Linked DNA regions of Pararoseomonas sp. SCSIO 73927. The protein of the gene in region 1 interacts with the protein of each later gene in a pairwise test. Links are inferred from orthologs where the notes say so. Each region holds a gene or a part of one and is shown on either strand. Other genes may lie near its edges. The genes, in order: hflK and ftsH.

Region 1 (3,301 bases):
TCCTGCGGGGTGGAGACGATCACGGCCCCCCGCAGCGCGACCCTCTGGGAGAGGGTGAGCTGCGCGTCGCCCGTGCCCGGCGGCATGTCGATCACCATGGCGTCCAGCGGGCCCCACTCCACCTGGGACATCATCTGCTCCAGCGCGCCCATCACCATCGGGCCGCGCCAGATCATCGGCTGCTCCTGGTCCACCAGGAAGCCGATCGACATCGCCTTCAGCCCCCAGGCCTCCACCGGCATGATCCGGTTCCCGTCGGTCCGCGGCCGCTCATTGGCGCCCAGCATCATCGGCAGGGAAGGCCCGTAGATATCCGCGTCCAGCAGCCCGATCCGGAGGCCTTTCTGCGCCAGGGAGACGGCGAGGTTCACCGCCGTCGTGCTCTTCCCCACCCCGCCCTTGCCGGAGGCCACGGCGATCACCGCCCCCGCCTCCTGCAGCAGCATGGCCCCGCGCGGGCCGCCCTGGGGGCCAGGGCCGCCGCCAGGGTTGGGACCGTGCGCGTGTCCATGCCCGGGCCCTTGGCCCTGCCCTTGCGCCGGGCCGGAGGAGGGGGCGCCGGCCGGGCCTCCCCGGTGCGCCGTCAGCACCGCCGTCGCCGCCCGCACGCCGGGCACCGCCCGCGCCGCCGCTTCGGCGGCGGCACGCACCGCCTCGTACTCCCGCGCCCGCTCCCGCGGCACGGCGATCTCCACCTGCACCATCCCGTCCCGCACGGCGATCCCGCCGAGCAGCCCGGCCGAGGCGATGTCCCGCCCCGTCGCCGGATCCCGCACCCCCGCCATCGCGGACCGAACCGCCGCCTCCAGCCCGCTCACCATCGCTTGAAAACCCCCGCATCCCCGCCAACATGGCGACCTGCCCGGCCCGCCCCCGGATCAAGGGGGAGAGGGCCGCGAATGCCATATGGGCGGCCCCCACCCCGTTCAACCCACATGGGGCGACCCATCGAGGGCCAGGCGGGCGGGGCCGTCGCGTTACTGAGGGGAGAGTGACCACCCGATGCCGTGGAACAACAGCGGCGGACCGAATCCCTGGGGTTCCCCCGGCGGCGGCAACAACCGCCCGCAGGGTCCCTGGGGCAGCCCGCCGCCGAATGGCGGGAACAGCGGGGGCCAGGGCGGCCGCGGCCCGGACCTGGACGACGCTATCCGCCAAGCGCAGGACGCGGTGCGCCGCTGGATGCCGCGCCGCTTCCCCGGCGGGGGCGGCGCCTCCGGCGGCAAGGGGATCGCCGTCCTCGCCGTGCTCGCGCTCGCCGCCTGGGGCGCCTCCGGCATCTACAGGGTGCAGCCGGACGAGCAGGGCATCGTCATGCGCTTCGGCGCCTACAACCGCTGGACCGGGCCGGGCCTGAACTACCGCATTCCCTGGCCGGTCGAGAGCGTCACGACGCCCCGCGTCACGCGGATCAACCGCGTGGATGTCGGCTTCCGCAGCGCCGTCGACACCGCCGTCGTCGCCCAGCGCCCCACCCCCAGCCGCGATGTGCTGGAGGAGAGCATGATGCTCACCGGGGACGAGAACATCATCGACATCGACTTCGCCGTGTTCTGGCGCATCCGCAACGCCGGCGAGTACCTGTTCAACACCCGCAACCCCGAGATCACCGTGAAGTCCGCCGCCGAGAGCATGATGCGCGAGGTGATCGGCCGCACGCCGATCCAGCCCGCGCTGACCGAGGCGCGCGCGCAGATCGAGCAGCAGGTCCGCCAGGGCACCCAGGCCATCCTCGACCAGTACGGCGCGGGCGTTGAGATCACCCAGGTGCAGCTGCAGAAGGTGGACCCGCCCCAGGCCGTGATCGAGGCGTTCCGCGACGTGCAGCGCGCCGCGGCCGACCGCGAGCGCGCCCGCAACGAGGCCGAGGCCTACCGCAACGACATCATCCCCCGCGCGCGCGGCGAGGCGGAGCGGATGGTGCAGGAGGCCCAGGGCCAGAAGGACAGCCAGATCGCCCGCGCCCGGGGCGAAGCGCAGCGCTTCATTTCCGTCCTCTCGTCCTACCAAGTGGCGCAGGACGTAACGATGCGTCGCATCTACCTGGAGACGATGGAGGAGATCCTCCGGAAGAATCCGAAGATCATCGTGGATGACCGGCTCCAGGGTCTCGTGCCTCTGCTGAACCTCGATGCCGGCCGCGCGCCGCCTCCGGCCCGCAACGGCGCGGTACCGCAGCCGCCCCGCCCGGCGGCGCCCACGCCTGCCGCCCCGAGCCCGAGCGTGCAGGGAGCCGCCCGATGAACCGCCTGACCATCGCGCTCGTCGCGGCCGCGATCGTGGTCGTGACCGCCGCCTCCAGCCTCTTCACCGTGCACCAGACGCAGCAGGTGCTGATCACGCAGTTCGGCGAGCCGCGCCGCGTCATCCAGACCCCCGGCCTGCACGTGAAGGTGCCCTTCATCCAGAGCGTGATCGCGCTGGACCGCCGCCTGCTGGACTACGAGGCGCCGGGCGAGGAGCTGATCCTGAGCGACCAGCGCCGCCTGATCGTGGACAGCTTCACGCGCTTCCGCATCACCGACCCGCTGCTCTTCTTCCAGACGGTGGGCGTGCAGGAGAACGGCATCCGCGGCCGCCTGGCCTCCATCGTCTCCTCCTCGCTGCGCCGCGTGCTCGGCAGCGAGTCCCTGCTCAACGTCCTCTCGGCGGGCCGCCTGCGGATCATGAACGAGATCCGGGACCAGGTGAACCGCGAGGCAAAGAGCTTCGGGATCGAGGTGGCCGACGTGCGCGTCCGCCGCGCCGACCTGCCGGAGGAGAACACCCAGGCCATCCTGTCCCGCATGCAGTCCGAGCGCGAGCGCGTGGCCCGCGAGCAGCGCGCGGAGGGCGCGGAGCAGGGGGCCCGCATCCGCGCGGCCGCCGACCGCGACCGCACCGTGCTGCTGGCCGAGGCCACGGCCCAGGCCGACGTGCTGCGCGGCCAGGGCGAGCAGGAGAGCATCCGCACCTTCGCGGACGCCTTCCAGCGCGACCCGGAGTTCTTCGGCTTCTGGCGGAGCATGCAGGCCTATCGCGAGGCCTTTGCCGAGGGCGGGGAGACGCGCCTGCTCCTCTCCCCCGAGAGCGAGTTCTTCCGCTTCTTCCGCGAGCTGCCCGGGACCTCCCGCTAGCCGCCCGGGAAACCGGACCAGGACGGCCCGCCCCCATCCCGGGGGCGGGCCGTTCCGCTTTTCGCACCCAGAGGTGATCGATCCGGTCGCCCTTTGTAACAGGCTGGCCCTTCCGCCCAGCGGGGAATGGTCCAATCTGCGCATCGAGACGCTCCCCGGCCCGTTTCCGCCGCCGGGCGCCGCGT
Region 2 (3,273 bases), 220 kb from region 1 along the record:
CGATCCGCGCTTTGCCCGCGCCCGGCTGCGGCGCTCCCTGGGTGACCCGGGCGGCGAAGGGCCGGGGGTGGCGGCGCTGGTGGAGGCGGCCGGGGCCTTCGGGGCGAGGCGGGCGCGGCTGCGGGCGGCGGTGGCGGAGAGGCTGGCAGCGTGCGCTGGCTTCCGGCCGGAAGGGTGGGCGGTGCTGGACGGGCCGGCGCTGGGGCGGGACCCCGTGGCCGAGGCGGCGCTCTCGGTGCTGGTGCAGGCCCTGGGCGGGGGGGCGCACCCGCCAGCGCGGGCGGCGGTGGCCGCGATGCTGGCGCGGGGGGGCGGCAGCCTGGGCGGGGCGTTCTGGCGAGGGCGGTTCATCGGTCGGGAGCCCGGGCGCTGCGCGCCGCGCGTGGCCGCGGCACCGGGCAAGGTGTGGGACGGGCGGTGGCGGGTGGTGGAGGCGCCGGAGGCGGCGTCGGTCGGTGCGGCAGGGCCGGGCTTCGCCCGCGGCGGGGCGGGCGCGGCCCGCCCGGGCCTGCCGGGCTTCGTGGTGGCGGGGCTGCCGGTGCTGTGGGACGCGGCCGGGCAGGTGGTGGCCGGGCCAGGACCCGGGCCGGGCTGGCGGGTGGAGTTCCGGCCGGAATCGGGACCCATCGCGTGAAAGCGCTGTCATGCGGTGGTTCCATGTAGAGCCGGGCATCCCTATCTTGTTCGCTGAGCCGGCAGGACCGGCCAAGGATCGGGACCGTCACGTGAACAATTTCGGCCGCAACCTCGCGCTCTGGGTGATCGTCGCCCTGCTGCTCGTGGCGCTGTTCAACCTGTTTCAGCCCTCGGGGAATTCCTCGCAGCGCGGGATGCAGGTGGCTTACTCCGACTTCCTGAACGAAGTTCAGCAGGGCCATGTGCGGGACGCCACCATCCAGGGGCGCATTGTCTCCGGCCAGCTCCAGGACGGGCGGACCTTCAGCACCTACACGCCCGAGGATCCTCAGCTGATCCAGCGGCTGACGGAGAAGGGCGTGCGCGTGGTGGCGCGGCCGGAGGAGAGCGACGTGAACCCGCTCTTCCAGATCCTCATCTCCTGGTTCCCGATGCTGCTGCTGATCGGCGTTTGGGTCTTCTTCATGCGCCAGATGCAGGGCGGCGGCGGGCGGGCCATGGGCTTCGGCAAGTCCAAGGCGAAGCTGCTGACCGAGAAGCAGGGCCGCGTCACCTTCGAGGACGTGGCGGGCATCGAGGAGGCGAAGAGCGAGCTAGAGGAGGTGGTGGACTTCCTGCGCGACCCGCAGAAGTTCCAGCGCCTGGGCGGCAAGATCCCCAAGGGCGTGCTGCTGGTCGGCCCCCCCGGCACGGGCAAGACGCTGCTGGCGCGCTCGGTCGCCGGCGAGGCGAACGTGCCCTTCTTCACCATCTCCGGCTCCGACTTCGTGGAGATGTTCGTGGGCGTCGGCGCCAGCCGCGTGCGCGACATGTTCGAGCAGGGCAAGAAGAACGCGCCCTGCATCATCTTCATCGACGAGATCGACGCGGTGGGCCGCCATCGCGGCGCCGGGCTGGGCGGCGGCAATGACGAGCGCGAGCAGACGCTGAACCAGATGCTGGTGGAGATGGACGGCTTCGAGTCCAACGAGGGCGTCATCATCATCGCGGCGACCAACCGGCCGGACGTGCTGGACCCGGCGCTGCTGCGCCCCGGCCGCTTCGACCGGCAGGTCGTGGTGCCGAACCCCGACGTGAACGGGCGCGAGCGTATCCTGCGGGTGCACATGCGGAAGGTTCCCCTGGCCTCCGACGTGGAGCCGAAGGTGATCGCGCGCGGCACGCCGGGCTTCTCGGGCGCCGACCTGGCGAACCTCGTGAACGAGGCGGCGCTGCTGGCGGCTCGCACCGGGCGCCGCACGGTGGGCATGCACGAGTTCGAGCAGGCCAAGGACAAGGTGCTGATGGGCAGCGAGCGCCGCTCGCTGGTCATGAGCGAGGCCGAGAAGCGGATGACGGCCTATCACGAGGCCGGCCACGCCCTGATCGCGATGAGCGAGGAGGAGTGCGACCCCGTCCACAAGGCCACCATCATCCCGCGCGGCCGCGCGCTGGGCTTGGTGATGTCCCTGCCGGAGGGCGACCGCTACTCCAAGCACAAGTCCAAGATGAACGCCGAGCTGGCAATGGCCATGGGTGGCCGCGTCGCGGAGGAGATCATCTTCGGGGCGGACAAGGTGTCCAACGGTGCCTCGGGCGACATCAAGATGGCGACCGACCTCTCGCGCCGGATGGTCACGGAGTGGGGCATGTCCGACAAGATCGGCATGGTCGCCTACGGCTCGAACGACCAGGAGGTGTTCCTGGGGCATTCGGTGACGCAGTCGAAGAACCTCTCCGAGGCGACGGCGCAGGCGATCGACAGCGAGATCCGCTCGATCATCGACACGGCCTACCAGCGCGCGAAGAAGACGCTGACCGAGCGGATCGAGGACCTGCACGCCCTGGCCAAGGGGCTGCTGGAGTACGAGACCCTCTCGGGCGACGAGATCAAGAGCCTGCTGCGCGGCGACCCGATCGTGCGGGACCGGCCGGACGAGCCGGTGAACCAGGGGCGGGGCAGCGTGCCCAGCTCCGGCCGTCCCAACCCCCGTCCGGACACGGGCGGGATGCAGCCGGCGGGGGCCTGAGCCACCCTCTGGTGCGGGGCTCCGCGAAGCGCTTCAATGGAACGGGGGCCCTATGCGGCCCCCGTTTCCGTCCGGGGGTGTCGATTCCCGGACGAGGGGAGGGCCGATGGCGCGCTGGGTCGAACCGATGGGGCTCCTGCACGGGCGCGGCGCCCTGGCCGCCGTGGCCGCCGGTGCCGCCGTGCCGCTGGAGGGCGGGGGGACGGCTTTCACCCTAGTCCGGCTGATCGAGGGCGGGGCGACGCTGGGGCTGATCCCCGCCGTGGACACGCCCGAGGACTGGCAGGCGGCGGTCCTCGCGCTCACCAACGCGCCCGCGCCCTTTGCCGGCCTGCCCGATGCGGCGGCCCTGGGCCGGCCGCTGGTGATGGGCGTGCTGAACGTGACGCCGGACAGCTTCTCCGACGGCGGCCGCTACGCCGACCCGCGGGCGGCCATCATGGCGGCAAACGCCATGCTGGAAGCGGGCGCCGACATGATCGACGTGGGCGGGGAGAGCACCCGCCCCGGCGCGGCGCCGGTGGATCCGGAGGCGGAGATCGCGCGGATTCTGCCGGTGATCCGGGAGATCGCGAAGGACGCCCCGGTGAGCGTGGACACCCGCCACGCCGCCACCATGCGCGCGGCG

What was found.
Region 2: the proteins of hflK (region 1) and ftsH interact in binary tests that used the Escherichia coli proteins (3 or more experiments, as listed by UniProt). The link is inferred for Pararoseomonas sp. SCSIO 73927 from one-to-one orthologs.

What each region holds. Positions count from the first base shown.
Region 1 is NZ_CP146232.1:3,585,737-3,589,037, forward strand. The notes cover bases 133-3,123. They hold hflK (FtsH protease activity modulator HflK), read left to right. Parts: upstream 133-1,002; coding sequence 1,003-2,244; downstream 2,245-3,123. Other genes in these bases: VQH23_RS16870 (Mrp/NBP35 family ATP-binding protein), read right to left, coding at 133-821; hflC (protease modulator HflC), read left to right, coding at 2,241-3,116. Also shown: more of VQH23_RS16870, read right to left, coding at 1-132.
Region 2 is NZ_CP146232.1:3,809,684-3,812,956, forward strand. What follows is about bases 223-3,185. They hold ftsH (ATP-dependent zinc metalloprotease FtsH), read left to right. Parts: upstream 223-725; coding sequence 726-2,645; downstream 2,646-3,185. Other genes in these bases: tilS (tRNA lysidine(34) synthetase TilS), read left to right, coding at 223-634; folP (dihydropteroate synthase), read left to right, coding at 2,752-3,185. In the rest of the region: more of tilS, read left to right, coding at 1-222; more of folP, read left to right, coding at 3,186-3,273. UniProt on the Escherichia coli protein: Acts as a processive, ATP-dependent zinc metallopeptidase for both cytoplasmic and membrane proteins. Plays a role in the quality control of integral membrane proteins.